Regions from separate parts of the Bradyrhizobium sp. ORS 111 genome, predicted to be linked through region 1. Evidence: predicted binding sites of a transcription regulator. Region 1 holds the regulator's gene; each other region holds the start of a gene.

Region 1 (6,049 bases):
TTCGACAGGGTGATGGCGCGCTGGGCGGAAGACGCCGGCTGCGCGCCTGCCGATCTCGCCGGACGCTTCGTCGTCGACGACAGCTTCAAGCACCACGAGATCGGCAAGGTCGACGACGCAACGTTTTTCGCGAACCTGCGCCGGTCACTCGGCATCGACCTGACCGATGCGCAGTTCCTCGAGGGCTGGAATGCGATCTTCACCGGCGAAATGCCGGGGATCGCGCCGCTGCTGGCGACGGCCGCGCGGCGGCTGCCGCTCTATGCCTTCTCCAACACCAACCCGGCCCATGTCGCGCATTTCTCGGTCGCCTATGCCGACGTGCTCAGCCATTTCCGCGACGTGTTCCTGTCGTCGGCGATCGGCCTTCGAAAACCGGACGCCGAGGCCTACGATCATGTGGTAAAAGCGATCGGCGTGCCGGCGTCGCGGATCCTGTTCTTCGACGATACGGCGGCCAATATCGAGGGCGCGCGGGCGCGCGGCCTTCGTGCCATCCACGTGACATCGACGGATGACGTGGCAAGGGCACTCGCCGCACTTGGAATATGAAGACCTTGAGATTTGAGGAGCCCTGCCCGTGGCCCTGATGCCGGTTGCCGATGCCCTGTCTGCCGTTCTCGCCGGCGCCGAGCCGCTGCCGGAAGAGACGGTCGCGCTCGATGCCGCCTATCACCGCACGCTGGCACGCGATGTCGCCGCGCGGCGCACGCAGCCGCCGCAGCCGATGTCGGCGATGGACGGCTATGCGGTGCGCGCGGCCGCTGCGTCCGACCTGTCGGCTAGGCTGCGGGTGATCGGCGAAGTCGCGGCCGGGCGGCCGTTCGAGCGCACGGTCGGCGTGGGCGAAGCGGTACGGATCTTCACCGGCGGCGTGATCCCCGACGGCGCTGACGCCGTCATCATCCAGGAAGATACCAGGACTGACGGCGACCACATCACGATCACCGAGGCCGCCGCGAAGGGACGGCACATCCGCCTCGCGGGCGTCGACTTCCGCGAGGGCGATGTGCTCCTTGCGGCCGGCAGCCGCCTCTCCGACCGCGCGCTGTCGCTCGCCGCGGCCATGAACTATCCGGAACTCGCCGTGCGCCGCCGGCCGAAGGTCGCGGTGCTGGCAACCGGCGACGAGCTGGTGATGCCGGGCTGCAGCCCCGGCCCCGGCCAGATCGTCTATTCCAACGGCTACGCGCTGCGGGCGCTGGCCCGCGCCGAGGGCGCAGAGACCGTCGATCTCGGGATCGCTGCCGACACGGTGGCGGCCACCACCTCCGGTATCCGCCGGGCACGGGAGGCGGACGCCGACATCCTGATCACCACCGGCGGCGCCTCCGTCGGCGACCATGATCTCGTCAAGCAGTCGCTGGAGGCCGAGGGCGTCCAGATGGCGTTCTGGCGGATCGCGATGCGGCCGGGCAAGCCAATGATGCACGGCCGATTGGGAACGATGCGGGTGATCGGCCTGCCCGGAAATCCGGTGTCGTCCTATGTCTGCGCCTTCCTGTTTCTGGTGCCGTTGATTCGGGCCCTCAGCGGCCGAAACGTGATTCATCATGTCCGCAAGAGCGCCCTGCTCGGCCATGACCTCGCCGCCAACGATCAGCGCGAGGACTATCTCCGGGCCCGCCTCGAGGAGCGTGGCGACGGCACGTTGATCGCAACACCCGTCAGCCAGCAGGACAGCTCGCTGCTGGGAAATCTCGCTGCGGCACGGGCACTTGTGATCCGTCCGCCGTTCGCACCCGCGGCCGTCCAAGGCGAGGCGTGCGAGATTCTGACACTGCCCGAATGAGACGTTGCCGCCGCGCCGATCAGGCACTGTCGGCTGCATTCACCGGAAATTAAGTGGTTGCGGAACACATATCGAACATATAGTGTCCGTTCATGATTTGTTTCGAGTACTGGTGTCCACGAATGGGAGCGCACTGAGGAGTGTCAGAAGTTTTCGCGCTCCCGATCAGGCTCCCTGAAGGTCTCGGAATCGAACGACGCTATCAACCGGGGGAATACTCGAGATGCTCACGCGCAAACAGTACGAACTTCTGCGTTTCATCAATGAACGTCTGAAAGAGGCCGGCGTCCCGCCCTCCTTCGACGAGATGAAGGATGCGCTCGACCTGCGCTCGAAGTCCGGTATCCACCGCCTCATTACAGCGCTGGAAGAGCGCGGCTTCATCCGCCGCCTGCCGAACCGCGCCCGCGCCATCGAGGTGATCAAGCTTCCCGAGCTGTCGGCCGGCGGCAGCAACGGCCGCCGCGGCTTCACCCCGAGCGTGATCGAGGGCACGCTCGGCAAGCGCAGCAGCACGCCGCCGATCGCCGAGGATGATGGCAACCGTCCGGTCGCCGTCCCCGTGATGGGCCGGATTGCGGCCGGTACGCCGATTGAGGCACTGCAGACGCGCAGCCATACCATCAGCGTGCCACCGGACATGCTCGGCGCCGGCGAGCATTATGCCCTGGAGGTGCGTGGCGACTCCATGGTCGACGCCGGCATCCTCGACGGCGATATGGCGCTGATCCAGCGCAACGACACCGCCAATACCGGCGACATTGTGGTGGCGCTGATCGACGAGGAGGAAGCGACGCTAAAGCGTTTCCGGCGCCGCGGCGCATCGATCGCGCTCGAGCCGGCCAACACCGCCTATGAAGTGCGCATCCTGCCGCCAAACCGCGTGCGAATCCAGGGCAAGCTGATCGGGCTCTATCGCAAATACTGACCGCGCCCCTGGTCCAGGCGCGACCGCGTGCAGCGCGTCGTGCGTATGTGCAGTCGCACATCCATTGCGAGGGAACGAGCAGCGCGCAACGCCGTTGCTTCATGGACTGCGCTGCGTGAGTGCCTCCGGCGCGTCCTGATACCACCGGGACGGTGTAGCGTGTTTGTGATCGGAGGCTCGCGCGGCCAGTCGTACAATCGCCCAGAAACGGGAAGAACCTCGTTTGCTGTCGTCCACTCTGGTAGAGGCCCACGCCTCAGGAGAGGCACGGGTCGCTATCTCGAAATGAGGAGCCATCCGATGTGTGACTATAGTCTGCACGCCGTGGCATCGCGCCCCGCCATTGTCGGAGAGACGCTGATCACCACGACATTCCGCGGCACGTCAACCCGCGGCTTTGCTTCGGAGAGCGATCCGACTGTCGCGGTCTGCATGCTGCCCGGCACCGAGCTCGCGTTCGTCGAGAACGTCCGCTACGACAGCCGCTGGATCTGGACCAAGACAATCGGCTTCCGCGTCGGCGTGTTCAACGAAGTCGAGCCCGACGTGCCCGATCGTCATCATGATGCGGTCGAATTCCCCGACGGCAGCCACGTGCTGGTGACCCAGCTCGTCGAAGGACAACGCGTCACCGTGCTGCAGCTACCTGCCCTCCACCCGCCCGTCGTCGAGAAGCCGAAGGCGGTCGAGCGGCGGCCCTCTGCATTCGCGTCGCTGTTTTTGGGTTGAGCGCATCATGGCCGCTGGATGAATTGTCCGGCGGCGGTGACCTAAGCGATTTCGAGCGACCCCGGACTTAAGGCTCCGGGGCGCATCGGGGATTTGCGTTAGACCGCGCCTTGGCGCATCATCGGACACGGACAAGGACGTGCTCGGTGGTCGACAAGGTCACATGGCAAAGGGCTGGACGCGTCACGGAGCCGGGCCGCTACATGTTCCGGTTCGGCTGGCTGACGGTGACGGCCGACGACCTGAAGGTCTGGCAGCAATTTCCCGAAGCGACGTTCACCCTCGTCAGAAAGCCAAACGCGAACCCGGACTCGGACGAGTACCATCTCGGCGCCTTTGACCTGCCGACCACCACTCCTCTGCCCGATCAGCCTTAGTCGTCGCCTTGCAGATCAGCCTCTGCCGGGGTCGCGTCGACCGCCGGGCGCGGCGCGCGGCCGGGTACGCGCAGCGTGGCCTCGTCCTCGGTATCGCCGGGAACCGCCGGCGACCACGGCCGGTCGATCCCGCCGGGCCTGACCGCATCGACGGCAAAGCCGCCGCCGGTGCGGCGCAGCATCAGGGCGCCGTGGCGCCGCAGCCGCTCGGCATCGATCACGGAGGCCGCGCAGCCCTGCGGCACCGGACGGGCCGTCAGAATCAGCGCCGCCCGCTCGCAATCGTCGACCAGCGCCTCGGGCCGCATCGCCAACGAAACCAGCATGCCTCCGGTCCCCTCAGCCACGCAGCCGCTCTCGTCGCAGGAGACCCCGTCCGCGAGCGAGGGATCGGCGGCCGTCCGCGCATCGGCATCCGCCGCCAGCCATTCCTTCACCAGAAAGGCATCCTTGCCGCTTCGCATCAGATGCAGCCGCCCGTCGCCGCCGCGGACCGCGACATTGCGGCCGTCGGCGGAGACCAGGACGTCCGGCTGCGGCACCCGCAGCGCCCAGATCAGCGCCACCGCAAGCAGGGCCGCGCCCGACCAGCGCAGCGGCGTCCGAAGCAGGCCGAGCAGGACGAGGCCGGCGCTCGCCACGATCAGCGGCCCGGTGCCGAACGCGGCCATCCGCCCGACCGCGCCCGGCAGGGCCGCGACCCACTGCGTGACCACGATCATCCAGTCGATGCCGACGCCCATGATCGCCCAGAACACGCCGTCGAACCCGAACGGCATGGCTGCGAGCCCGAGCAGGCCCGCCGGCATCACCACCGCCGACACCACCGGCATCGCCGCGAGATTGGCGAGCAGCCCGTAGGGCGTCACGCGATGGAAATGGAAGGCGGCATAGGGCGTGGTCGCGAGCCCGGCGACCAGCGAGGCCAACACCAGCATCGCGATCTCACGCCCGCCCCACAACGCCACCCGCGCCGTCACCGAATGATCGGGTGAGGCGAGCAGGCTCGGCATCCCGATCTGCACCAGCGCCACCAGCCCGAGGGTCGCCGCAAACGACATCTGAAAGCTCGGATGCACCAGCGCTTCGGGCGCGATCACGAGCACGATCAGCGCAGCCACCGCCAGCGTGCGAAAGGTGATCGCACGGCGGTCGACGATCACGGCGATCAGCACCACCGCCGTCATGAAAAACGATCGCTGGGTCGCGACCTCCGCCCCTGACAGCATGAGGTAGAAGGCGGCGGCGACGAGCGCCGCGGCGGCCGCCCATTTCTTGATCGGATGGCCCGCCGCGAGCGCCGGGAACAGCGCGAGCAGCGCGCGCACGGCAAAGAACACCACGCCCGCGACGACGGCCATGTGGTAGCCGGAGATCGACAGCACGTGGCCAAGCCCCGAGATGAACATCGCGTCGTTGACCGGCGCCGTGATCGCATCGCGCCGGCCGGTGAGCAGCGCGGTCGCGATCGCGCGCTGGTCGCCGTCGAGCGTGGTGCGGATGCGTGCATCGATCGCGTCGCGCAGGCCCTGCATGAGGGCGGAGTAGCGCAAGGCGAGGCCGCCGCTCGCCGGCGGCTCCGTCGTCTTGACCGAGCCCATCACGAAGCCGGAGGCGCCGATGCCCTGGAAATAGAGATCGCGGCCGAAATCATAGGAGCCCGGGCGCTGCGGGCCGAGCGGCGGCAACAGCCGCGCCTTCAATTGGACGAAGCTGCCGACTTCTGGGGCGGTGCCCTTCTTCACCGAAAGCCGTACGCGCTCGAGCTTCGTCGTGTCGCGCGGGCTCTCGATCGAGACGACACGTAACACGAAGCGGTCGGTCTTCTCGCGGATATCGCGCGTCTCGACGAAGCCGGTCAGCGCCACCGAGAACATCGGCCGCGCCAGCACGGTATGCGCGACGCGCGCCGTCCTCCAGGTCGCGGTGGCGAAGCCCGCGGCCACCGCTGCCACCATCACGATCACCGGAAACAGCCGCTGCCGCCTCAGCAGGAACGCGAGAACACACAACGCGACCGCGACGGCGCCGGTGACCCACAGCACCGGCTCATGCTCGGCCGCGAAATAGAACGCGATGCCGGTGCCGAATGCCACCGGCACCCATGGCAACAGCCGTCCGGCGCCGGCCTCGGCGCGGGCCCACTGCCGCAATGTCTCGACGACGGGCGGCCAGACGCTGAGGCGCGCCGGGACGTAGCCACCGGCCGGAATGGCCGCGCGC
Region 2 (6,049 bases), 1.1 Mb from region 1:
CAGAGGATCGGCAAGGACGATCGCCCGGTCTCCGGCGAACCGGGCATCGAAGCTGATCAGCAAAGCAGAGGATAGCTGCGCCAGGATCGCGCGCGTCATCTCGGCCGGCCAATCGGGATCCAGCACCTGCGCCTCGCGCCCGGCGCGCGCAACCGCGAGAAACAGCAGCGCAAGTGCGGGGCCGGTCGGCAGATGCAGCGCGACGCCGCTGCCTGCCGGAGTCGCGGCGGCAATGACGCTCGCCAATCGATTGACCTCGTGGTCGAGATCTCGCCAGGAGATCCGCTGCTCCTCGAATACCAGTGCGGCGCGGTCCGGCGTTCGCGCGGCGTGATGCGACAGCGGCTCCGTGATGCTCACGCGCGATACCCGAGCGCGGCCGGATAGGCCTGTTCGGCGGCCTTGGTCAGGAACGCCGCGGCAACCACCTTGACGAGGTCACCCGGCAGGAACACCGAGGTGGCCAGCAGCGCCTGCAGCGCCCCCATGTGCGCCACGATCATGAGACCGACGATGCCACAGCCATAGACGACGACGATTCCGCCGGCGATCGCGGCTGCGAATGCGGCGGCGAACACCGGCACCTTGGTGAGACGCTGCATGACGGCGCCGGTGACGAAAGCGCCGGGAATCCAGCCCAGCAGGAAGCCGGTCGAAGGAGCGAAGAACACGCCCAGCCCGCCTCGCCCGCCCGCCAGAAGCGGCGCACCAAGCGCGACCACGAGCAGCAGCAGCACCACGGCAAGCGCGCCCTGACGCGGCCCGAGCACAATGCCCGCAAGCATCACGCCGAGCGTTTGCGCCGTGATCGGCACGCCGCCGGCCAACGGGAGATGAAACGTCGGCAGCAGGCCGAGCACTGCGATCATGGCAGCGAGCAGCGAGATTCGAGCAATGGCGCGCGAGTCCATCAGCGTGATCCTTTGGGTTGGCGATCCGCGCGGCCGTAGCCGCGCGCATCGAGCGCGTCGGCGACGTGGTCGGCAAGTCGCAGTGTTTCGATCAGGAACAGGACAACAATGCGAAGCGGAACGCGTCGCTGTGACCGCGACCGCCACGCCTCTTCGCGTGCGTGCCAGTTGGCCAGCAGCACCGGAATGAAACGCAGCACCAGCGCGACCGACAACGCGATCTTCTTGGAGTTGATACCCAGCGGGCGCAGCAGCCGGAACAGCGGCTCAACGGCTTCCATCAACGCCGACATCGTCGTCGTCATCGTGACGAGATCGGCGACAAGCACCATGACCAGGAGTCGCAGCACCACGCTGGCTCCCTCGTCCCACCGGCTGGATATGCCCTGCAAGCCACCGACGATCACGAGCAGCGGAACAAGCGGCCTCAGCAGGCCGAGCCGCCGCATGGCATCGCGGCCGAGCGCCGCATAGACGCCGACAACAACAGCGAGGCAGAGCGCGAGCAGCCGCCAGTCCTGCATCGGCAACAGCACGATGCTGATGCCCGCGACGGCGAGGAGCTTGAGACCCGCCGGAAGCCGATGCAGCCACGTCGCGCGGGATAGATACCCGCCCATCATGCCGCGCCGCTCTCCAGCATCAACGCGCCCCGCGCGGCGGCGTGCGCTCGGTATTCCGGGAGCACCTGCGAAGGCGTGCCGTCGGCCCTCACCTCGCCCTTCTCCAGCCAGATCACCCGATCGAAGTCGTTCAGCAGATCGAGGTCATGGCTCGCCATCACGATCTGCTGCGGCAACCGCGCAAGCCTTGCCGACAGCGACAGCCGCGTCGGCAGGTCGAGGCTGGAGAATGGTTCGTCGAGCAGCACGATCTTCGGCTCTGTCGCGAGAATCGCCAGGATGCAGACGAGTTGCTTTTGCCCCTCCGACAGGTCGTGGATCGCGTGATCGATCCACTCGGCGCAGCCGTGATCGGCCATTAGATCGCTCGCCGCCTGCCTGGCCTGAGCCGCGGTCCGGCCACTCTCGATCAGCCCAAAGGCGACTTCCTCGCCGACGGTCGGAAAGATGATTTGATGGTCCGGATTCTGAAACACGAATCCGACATCGGCGTGCGGTTCCCTGCCCGCCCGCGTCGTGCGATGTCCGTTGACGATCACCTCGCCGTGTTCGGGCGACAGCAGGCCGTTGGCGAGGCGCAACAACGTGCTCTTGCCCGAGCCATTGTCGCCGACCAACCCAATTCGCCGCTCACGCAGCTCGAGCGACAGGCCATCGAAAATCCGGTTGCCTCCCCGACTGAGGCAAACCTGATCGAACACGACCCCAACAGACGGCGCCGCAGGGCGAGGCTCGCCCACATCGCCCTGGTGCCCGCCGGGGCTGCGCCTTGACCGCAAAATATCGAGGAATCCCATAGTCTTCGGCCGTTCTCAAAGCCCCTGTCGCAGGCCAGGAAGCCCGCCACCAGTAGCCCGTGCGCGCCGAAAACTCCACCCGGTCGAATGAATGGTGGATGTGTAGGATCTGAGCGGACTTATCCATGGGTATTGGGGAACGGAGATAGCTGACACTTCCGGCTGGCTTGCCCCGCACCCAGACCGGCGATCGCGATACCGTCACTGGCTACAGATCCTTCTCGGCCAGCTTGCGGAACGCGTCAGGCACCGAACGAGAGAAGCCAAGCACCACCGAGCCGTACCCGATCGCATCCCATCCGAAGCGATCGCGGATCCGGTCGATGGCACAGTCCGCCGCCCAACGCGCCAGGCCAAGCCTACTGCCGGGACGCCGGGCCTGATCGTCAAGCCCAAACAACGGGAGCTCGAGCGCAAGATCCCAGTGCTCCTCGAGATGCGAGACGGAGATCGCCAACAGCGAGATGATCGTCTCATCCGGATGATCCGCCAGGATCGCACCCACCAATTCCTCGGCGAGTTCGGCGAGGATCACAGTGGCGGAGATCGGCGCATCGAGCGTGGTCGAGCGCGTCACCGACCTCAAGTCGGCGAAGCGCACGCGCACCGTAATCGTTCGGCCGGGCCTGGACTTTGCCCGGAGCCGGGTGGCGACGCGGTCCGCGAGGTGAAGCAGTGTCGGCCGGATGACGCGCTCAACGGCGGGCTTCCTGCCGATCGCCGACTGCGCGCCAGCCGATCGAGCCCGACGGTGAGGCTTGAGCTGCCGCGGATCACGATTCCAGGCCAGCTCTGACAGTTTTTGCCCCGCGGCCGGTCCGAGCAACCGCTCGAGCGACCAGCCGGGCAATTTGGCAAGCTGCCCGATCGTCGACACGCCGACCGCCGCCAGCCGAGCCTTGGTGACCGGGCCCACGCCCCACATCAATTCGACCGGCAGTTGATGCAGGAATTCCAGCTCACGGGCGGGATCGACCACCACGAGCCCGTCAGGCTTGGCAACCTGCGAGGCGATCTTGGCGAGGTGCTTGGTGCGCGCGACGCCCACCGAGATCGGCAGGCCAAGCTCGATCCGCACGCGCCGGCGGATCGCCGCCGCGATTTCGGCGGGCGTGCCGAACAGATGAGTGCAGCCGGCAACATCGGCAAAGGCCTCATCGATCGAGATGCGCTCCACGAGCGGTGTGAAATCACCGAGCACCCTGATGGCGGCGTCACCCAACCGCTGGTAGTCCTTGAAGTGGCCACCGACAAAGATGAGCTGCGGACACAGCTCGCGCGCCTGCCGTCCCGACATGCCGCCGCGGATTCCAAACGCCCTCGCTTCGTACGAAGCGGCAAGCACCACTCCGCCACCGACGGCGATGGGCTGGCCGCGCAAGGATGGATCGAGCAGTTGCTCAACCGACGCATAAAATGCATCCAGGTCGGCGTGGAGGATGGTGCCTGCTGTTGCCATCCCAACCCCTCACCTGTGCTGACCAAAACTTGATGCCGCTATCGCAGGGCCGCGATTGACATGAGAACAAAATAGGAACATCATCAAGGCCGGTCAATCGGGAAGCTCTAGGCATGCCGGCCGTTTCAAAGACGCAGCAAAGGCGCGATCCGCTGGACACGGTGGCCGATCAAGTGATCGCGGTGTGCGACGGCGATCCGCGTGCCGCCGTCCGCGCACTGATCGTCGCCAAGGGGCTTCTCGAGGCCGAACTCGAGGACATCTGCGCGGCGACCTCGAAGGGTTACACGCGCGGACGACGCACAGGGCGTGCGCGGGATTAGGCCTCGCCTTCGGGGCATCGATAGATTTTGCTCCTTGAACTGCGAGGAGCGGATACAACTCTGTCATTGCAAGTTCGGACCGGCGTGAAGTCGTCGACCCGCTTTGAATGAAAGTGGGTGAGTGCACCGGACCGAACTTGATCTGGCACTCACCCACTTTCTTTCTTGATGGCGGAACGAGATGCAAGGCTCGGACAAATCATGTCGCGAGAATACGGATAGACATTCTCTCGCAGTCGTCATGGCCCGCGCAGGCGGGCCATCCAGTACGCCGCGGCCTCTCGGTTCAAGCACCAGCTTCTCTGGAATACTGGATCACCAGCATGCGCGGGCGATGACGTGGATCGAATCGTGTGCACCATCACCCGGTGCTGTCGAAGTGTTGTAGCGCCGACGCTCTGGCGCAGAGCGCAGGAGTTCTTCAAGCGGCACGGTGCGATGCCGACGGCCTACTAGGCCGGCATGAATTCGGCGCTGCGGCACTCTTAAGGCGGTGACTGCCACCAGTTCAACCCAATCTCATTGCGCTTTAGGAGCACAGCGGCGTTCACAGATAGCTTGCAAAGCTGTCGCGTTGCGCGCGCGTCAGGTGCAGGCCGTGCTTGGTGCGCCTTTCAAGAAAATCAGCGGCCCTTGTCGCCCACTCGGTCTCGCGGAGATAGACAGCTTCGCGCTCGTAGAAATTGCCGCCGAAATGGCGGCCGAGGTCGGCCACGCTGCGTGCCGATCCAAGAAGATCGCGTGCGCGCGTACCGTACAGGCGCGCATAGTGATGGACGACCCGTTGAGGCAGATCGGCATAGGCGCGTGCCAGATCCGTCGCAAAGCCCTCGAAGGTGCCGCCGATGTCGCCGCCCGGCAGCGGCTTTCGCGCCGTCCACGCCGATGACATCAAGGGAAACCAGGGCTGCAATCGACCGAGTGCGTGCTCGGCGAGCCGGCGATAGGTCGTGATCTTGCCGCCGAAGATCGCGAGCAGCGGCGGCTGCTCCGTCGTTCCATGAACTTCGAAAACGTAGTCTCGCGTCACTGCGGAAGGGTTCGCGGAATTATCGTCATAGAGTGGTCGCACGCCGGAAAAGGCGTGCACGATATCCTCTTCGGACGGGGACGCGCGAAAATAGCGGCGCAGTATCCCGAGCAGATAGGCAATCTCGCCGCCGTCGATCGCGACGTCCTCCGCGCGGCCGTCATAGGGAATATCCGTGGTCCCGATCAGCGCGAGATCGCCCTCGTAGGGGTTGACGAAGATGACGCGGCGATCCTCGTTCTGAAGCAGATAGGCCTGCGGACCGCTCCAGAACTTCGGCACGACGACATGGCTGCCCTTGACCAGCCGCACATTGTGCGCCGAGTTCAACCCTGCGACGCCCTGCACGACGTAGCGGACCCACGGGCCTGCCGCATTGATAAGCGCTCGCGCGCGCACCACCTGCAGGCGGCCGTCCTCAGCCAGCATCTCGAGGCGCCAGCTCTCTCCCTCGCGCCGCGCGCCCACCGCGCGCGTTCGCGGCAATATCTGGGCGCCGTTGCGGGCGGCATCGATCAGATTGAGAATCACGAGCCTGGCATCGTCGACCCAGCAATCCGAATACTCGAAGCCACGGTGAAATTCGGGACGTAGCGGCGCGCCCTCAGGCACCCGGGACAGATCGAGCCCGCGGCTCGGCGGGAGTTGCTTGCGGCCGCCGAGATGATCGTAGAGAAACAGCCCGGTCCGCACCAGCCACGCCGGCCGTTGCTCGGGTGAGTGCGGCAGCACGAACCGCATCGGCCAGATGATATGCGGCGCCGACGCCAGCAGCACCTCCCGCTCGATCAGGGCCTCGCGGACCAGCCGAAATTCGTAGTATTCGAGGTAGCGTAGCCCGCCATGCACGAGCTTGCCCGAGCGCGACGAGGTGCCCTCGGCAAAGTCATCCTTCTCGCACAGCAA
Region 3 (6,049 bases), 3.1 Mb from region 1:
CCGGCCAGCGCACTTTCCAGCTCTTCCGGCCGGTTGGTGGTCAGCACGAACAGGATGTCACAGTCCTCCTTCAAGCCGTCCATCTCATTGAGCAGCTTGTTGAGCAGCGATTCCTCGCAAGGGCCGCCCATCTCCTCACGGCTGCGCGCGATCAAATCGACGTCTTCGATCACCACCATGCTTGGCTGCAGTAGGCGCGCAAGACTCATATAGGCGCCGAGCAGGCCGACCTGCTCGGCGGTGATGATCAGCGTCGTGTGACCTGGCAGGTTGGTGGCGAGATAGCGGATGGTGTGGGTCTTGCCGGTGCCGGGCGGGCCGTAGAGCAGAATGCCCTTGCGGGTCGATTGGCCGAGCTTGCGCAGCAGTTCACGGCTTCCGACGAAATCGAGCACGTTGCGCTCGAGCAGCCGCAGCGTCCGGTCCGGCAGGATCACGGCGTCACGATCGACCGTCGGCAGGCGATGCACGGTGACGCCGCGCGAGCGTCCGCGGTAGTCGGCGTCGCCGTCGAGCGAGAGGATCTTGCCGCGATAGGAGCGCGCGGCATGCACCGCCGCTTCCAGCTCGGCAAGGGTCCGTTGCACGAGGGCATTGCCGGCGGCGCCGGCGGGCACCGCGAGTTCGATGCGCAAGGTCGGCTCGTAACCGTACTCGCGATGGAAGCTGAGCAGCACGGCGTAGCGCAGCTCTCCGGTTCGGCACAGCCACAATCCATTGACGAGGCACTTCACCGGTTCGGCCTCGCCGACATCGACGTCGTGATATTGCGGCGGCGCGATTGCCGGCGCATCGCGGCTGTCCTTCATCAGCGCTGCGAACTCGATGGTCTCGTAGCGAGAGGCTTCGTGGATGCCGAAGAAGTGGAGCGGCGTGGTGAACAGCCTGTCGATCGCAATCTGGACGTCGGCGCGCATATGACCCGGAAACTTCCGCGACCGTGTCAGGATCTGGTTGCGCGGTATTCCGGCGAAATGCCATTCGAGCGCGACGAAGGCGTATCTGAACTCGTCGCTCGGCAATTCCTCCGAGCTGCGGCGTGCGGCGAGCAGGCAGTCGCTGCACAGCGAGGCTGTCGTGCCCGACAGAAATATCTCTTTAACCGCCCTCGGCGCTTCGCAGAGATCGCAGGGACGGCTGGCGTCGGCGGATTCGGCGGTGATGAGCAACGGTTGGCCCTTGGAGCGGATCAACCACTTCGCGCTCGTGAGCAATGCACGCGCGACCGGCGCGGGATAGGGACCGCACGGAATTGCGCCGTTGGCCTCGATCAACGCAGCGGAGGCGATCGCATCTTGCTGAGATTTGCCGAACACCGTGCGCAACAAGTCCTGCACGAATTCCAGTGGCGTCTCGCCGTCGTCGTGAATGAAGAGCTGTACCGGACCATCGTCGGCAAAGACGTCGTGCATGAGACCCCCAAACAACCGAAATAAAGGAACAAAATAAGAACATCATAGAGGGCCCAGCGCGTCAAGCGAAAGATTGCCCCACTTCAGCCCTGGCGTGTGGCGAGCCGCTCGGCCGGCGTGCCCACAACGCATCCCGCATGCGTAAACGCGGCTCAACACTTATGACGATTGTGTTGCGGCAAATGCCAAGAGATCGCCGTCACGGCGGCAAACTTCCGACACATCATCAAGGCGAAAAGGATCGATCCGACATGACGCGAGCGCGAGGGCAGATTCCAGGCCTGGGATTTGCTGTCGCGCAATTATTTTAAGAGGCTCTCGTGTCGCACAAACTTCGTTTTGCGATCCTTCTCGTCCTCGCCCTGTTCGTTTCTCCCGCCGTCGCGCAGCCCAGCGCCAAACCGGCACCGCCGCAGCAGCAGGCCAATACCGGCGATACGCTGACGCCGGAGCAGGCCAAGCGCGCGCTCGAGACGCTGCAGGACGACAAGAAGCGCGGCGAGATCATCAACACGCTGCGCGCGATCGCCAATGCCTCGCCGCAGGCGGCGCAGCCCGAGCCGGAGCACCACTCCCCGATCCCGCTCACCGCCGACAGCCTCGGCGCGCAGCTCCTGCTGATGGTGTCGGAGCAGGTCACCGATATGTCGCGCGAGGTCGCCGACATCGCGCGGACGCTGACGCATTTCCCGGCGTTCTATTACTGGTTCGTGCGCACCGCCAATGATCCGGCGGCCTATGGTCTCCTGATCGACATCGCCTGGAAGCTTGCGCTGGTGCTCGGCTGTGCGCTGGCCGTCGAATGGGTGGCGTTCCGCCTGATCAAGCGGCCGGTGGCGTTTTTGGAATCGCGCCTGCCGCAGACCGCGCGCGTGCCGGTGCAGGCGCTCGCGGTCGCCGCTCCGCCGTCCTCGGTCGCCGACGTCACGCCGGAGCCAGAGTTGCAGCGCCGCCGGCTCAGCCTGGCGCGAGCCTGGCAATCTGTGGTCCGGCTGCCTTTCGTGCTGGGGCGCCTGCTGCTCGAACTGCTGCCGGTGGTCGTGTTCGTCGGCGTCGCCACCGCGCTGCTCGGCACCGAGATCGGCGACCAGTCGACCACACGGCTGGTGATCCTCGCCGTCGTCAACGCCTATGCCTTCTCGCGCGTCCTGATCTGCGCAGTGCGGGCGCTGGCCGGGCCGTTCGGCCTGTTCCGCATCCGCGCCGAGACCGCGGCCTATATCGAGATCTGGACCCGGCGCATCGTCGCCGTCGGTGTCTCCGGCGTCTGCTTTGCCAATGTCGCGCTACTGCTCGGCCTGCATCGCGCCGGCTATGCTGCGCTGCTGCGGCTCGTGATGCTGATCGTGCATCTCTTCCTCGTCGTCATCATCCTGCAGTGCCGCCGCCAGGTGGCGGACGCCATCCGCGCCCCGGCCGATCGCGTCGGCCTTGCCGCGCGGATCCGCAACCGCGTCGCCGGCCTCTGGCATGTCTTGGCGATCGCGCTCGACCTCGCGTTGTGGGCGGTGTGGGCGCTCAACATCCGCAACGGCTATTCGCTGCTGCTGCAATATTTCGTCGGCACCATCGCGGTGCTGCTGGTGACGCGCCTCATCACCATGGTGGTGCTGAGCCTGATCGATCGCGGATTCCGCATCAGCCCGGAGCTGCTGCAGCGCTTCCCGGGACTGGAGATTCGCGCCAACCGCTATCTGCCGCTGCTGCGCAAGATCGTCTCGGCGGTGATCGCCTTCATCGGCTTCGTCGCATTGCTCGAGGTGTGGGGCGTCGACGCCATCGTCTGGTTCTATGGCGGCCAGATCGGCAGCCGGCTGATCTCGGCGCTGGTGACGATCGGCATCGCCGCGCTCGCCGCCGCCGTGATCTGGGAGGTCGCCAACGCGCTGATGGACCGGCAGATCAACACGCTGTCGCGCGAGGGACATTTTGCCCGGGCGGCGCGGCTGCGCACCTTCCAGCCGATGCTGCGCACCGCGCTGTTGTGCCTGATCGTCGCGGTGGTCGGGCTGACCGCGCTGAGCGAGATCGGCGTCAATGTCGCCCCGCTGCTCGCCGGCGCCGGCATCGTCGGCATCGCGATCGGCTTCGGCTCGCAGAAGCTGGTGCAGGACCTTATCACCGGGCTGTTTCTGCTGCTGGAGAACACGGTGCAGGTCGGCGACGCGGTGACGGTGTCGGGGCTGTCCGGTGTGGTCGAGAACGTCTCGATCCGCACCATGCGGCTGCGCGCGGGCGACGGCTCGGTGCACGTCGTGCCGTTCAGCGCGGTGACGACCATCACCAATGCGAGCCGCGGTGCCGGCAATGCCGCGGTCAGCGTCAACGTCGCCTTCAAGGAAGACACCGACCGCGCCGGCGAGATCCTGAAGGATATCGTCGCCGAGATGCGCCGCGAGTCCACCTATCGCCCGTTGATCCGCGGCGACCTGGAATTGTGGGGCGTCGACAAGGTCGATGGCTCGGTGGTGACGATCGTCGGCCAGATCCGTTGCACCGATGGCGGCCGTTGGCCGGTGCAGCGCGAATTCAATCGCCGCATGAAGCGGCGCTTCCAGGAGGAGGGAATCGAGATCGCCTCCGCCAGCCAGACCTTCCTGATGCAGATTCCGGCACCGACCGAACCCGAAGCCAACGCGTCGCCGCGCCGCGCGACGGGGTAGGCCGCCAGTTCTGCGTGCATCAATCGCGCAGCGCGGGCTTCGTTTCACCTCGCCCCGCCTGCGGGGAGAGGTCGAAACGCACCGTTAGATGCGTTCCGGGTGCGGGGAGATTCCGCGAACGCATCTATCAGTGAGTATGCGGACGCACCCCCTCACCCCAACCCTCTCCCCGTAAGAACGGGGCGAGGAGTAAACTGCCGGAGCTGAACGCCGGCGGCCCGTCTCACGGCTGCGACACCGTCTCGCGACTCTGAGACGGCCCGCGCATCCCTGTGCCCACACATCGACCGCACCCGGTCGAAAACCCGGCCTTCCCTCGCATTATCGGCGATTCCCGTGCTGGCACGGCGCTTGCTCACTTCGCTTTTCGAATGCGCGGCAAGACGCATTGCACCACTGAATTTCCAGAGAGAAGGAACACGCCATGGAGCTTGGATATTTCACCATGCCCTCGCATCCGCCGGAGTGCGGATTGAAGGAGGGCCACGATTGGGACCTGCAGACGCTGCGCTGGCTCGATGAGCTCGGCTATCAGGAGGCCTGGATCGGCGAGCATCATACCGCGCCGTGGGAGCCGCATCCGTCGCCCGACCTGTTGATCGCGCAGGCGCTCTTGCAGACCAAGACCATCCGCATCGGGCCCGGCGGCTTCCTGCTGCCCTATCATCACCCCGCCGAGCTCGCCAACCGCGTCGCGGTGCTCGATCACCTGTCGAACGGACGGCTCAACTTCGGCGTCGCCGCGAGCGGCCTGCCGAGCGACTGGGCGATGTTCAATGTCGACGGCATGTCGGGCCAGAACCGCGACATGACCCGCGAGGCGCTCGAGATCATCCTGAAGATGTGGACCGATCCGGCGCCGTGGACCCACAAGGGCAAGTACTGGACGGTGACCAAGCCGGACACGATGTTCGACTTCCTCAAGCCGCACATCAAGCCGGTGCAGGCGCCGTATCCGCCGATCGGGGTTGCCGGCCTGTCGAAGAACTCAGATACGCTGAAGCTCGCCGGCGAGCGCGGCTTCATCCCGATGAGCCTCAACCTCAACCCGGCCTATGTCGGCAGCCACTGGGAGTCGGTCGAGGCCGGCGCCGCCAAGACCGGCCGCAAGCCGAGCCGCAAGGACTGGCGAATGGTGCGCGAGGTGTTCGTCGCCGACACCGACGAGGAGGCCTGGAAGCTTTCGGTCGGCGACATGATGGGCCGGATGATGAGCGAATACTTCCTGCCGTTGCTCGGTCATTTCGGCTTCAAGGACTATCTGAAGCACGCGCCCGACGTGCCCGACAGCGACGTTACGGTTGAATATTGCGCGCGCCGGAATTGGATCGTCGGCTCGCCGGCGACCGTCACCGAGAAGATCGAGAAGATCTATCAGGAGGTCGGCGGCTTCGGCGTGCTGTTGGTGTTCGGCTTCGATTACAAGCACAAGCCGGAGGCCTGGCGGCGCTCGCTGGAATTGCTCAAGAACGAGGTGATGCCGCGCCTGAAGCATCTCGGCGCCGAGTTCGAGAAGGCTGCATGACTGGTGCGCAGGGTGCGGGGCTTGCCTCGCACCCTGCGTCGCATATCTTGATGCGAGGTATTTTCGACACCGGGGTTCGCGGCATGACCGTCGATGCACAGAGTTTCAAGCAGGCCATGCGCCATTGCGCCGGCGCCGTCGCGCTGGTGACGGTCGGCTCCGAGCCCGGACGGCGCACCGGCCTCACCGTGACCTCGGCCTGCTCGCTCTCGGACAATCCGCCCTCGGTCCTGGTCTGCGTGAACCGCAATGCCAGCGCGCATGAACGTATCCGCGAGGAGCGGCACTTCGTCGTGAACTTCCTGAACGAGGAGCATGCACTGCTGGCGCTGACCTTCTCCGGCCAGAAAGGCGTCAACGGCGATGACCGGTTTGCGTTTGGGCGCTGGACCATCGGCGCCACCGGAGCCCCCGTGCTGGAAGATGCGGTCGCCGCCTTCGACTGCGTG

What was found. The regulator LexA, encoded in region 1, represses DNA repair genes until DNA is damaged. The targets are predictions, from matches to a motif close to TGTTCNNNNTGTGTTCNG.
Region 2: a site for LexA is predicted at 3,853-3,870, ahead of dinB (DNA polymerase IV). Genes of this name have one in related genera too.
Region 3: a site for LexA is predicted at 1,437-1,454, ahead of P6U30_RS03660 (ATP-dependent Clp protease adaptor ClpS). Genes of this name have one in related genera too.

What each region holds. Positions count from the first base shown of each region.
Region 1 is NZ_CP120701.1:3,863,962-3,870,010, reverse strand. Features, by position in the region: gene P6U30_RS18040 (HAD family hydrolase) at 1-552, shown strand, start outside; gene glp (gephyrin-like molybdotransferase Glp) at 581-1,792, shown strand; gene lexA (transcriptional repressor LexA) at 2,016-2,720, shown strand; gene P6U30_RS18025 (hypothetical protein) at 3,021-3,449, shown strand; gene P6U30_RS18020 (hypothetical protein) at 3,596-3,826, shown strand; gene P6U30_RS18015 (ComEC/Rec2 family competence protein) at 3,823-6,049, opposite strand, start outside.
Region 2 is NZ_CP120701.1:4,987,503-4,993,551, forward strand. Features, by position in the region: gene P6U30_RS23300 (AMP-binding protein) at 1-360, opposite strand, end outside; gene P6U30_RS23305 (biotin transporter BioY) at 357-911, opposite strand; gene P6U30_RS23310 (energy-coupling factor transporter transmembrane component T family protein) at 911-1,534, opposite strand; gene P6U30_RS23315 (energy-coupling factor ABC transporter ATP-binding protein) at 1,531-2,235, opposite strand; gene dinB (DNA polymerase IV) at 2,540-3,790, opposite strand; gene P6U30_RS23325 (hypothetical protein) at 3,904-4,113, shown strand; gene P6U30_RS23330 (glycerol-3-phosphate dehydrogenase) at 4,661-6,049, opposite strand, start outside.
Region 3 is NZ_CP120701.1:791,187-797,235, forward strand. Features, by position in the region: gene P6U30_RS03660 (ATP-dependent Clp protease adaptor ClpS) at 1-1,412, opposite strand, end outside; gene P6U30_RS03665 (mechanosensitive ion channel domain-containing protein) at 1,733-4,075, shown strand; gene P6U30_RS03670 (LLM class flavin-dependent oxidoreductase) at 4,500-5,600, shown strand; gene P6U30_RS03675 (flavin reductase family protein) at 5,684-6,049, shown strand, end outside.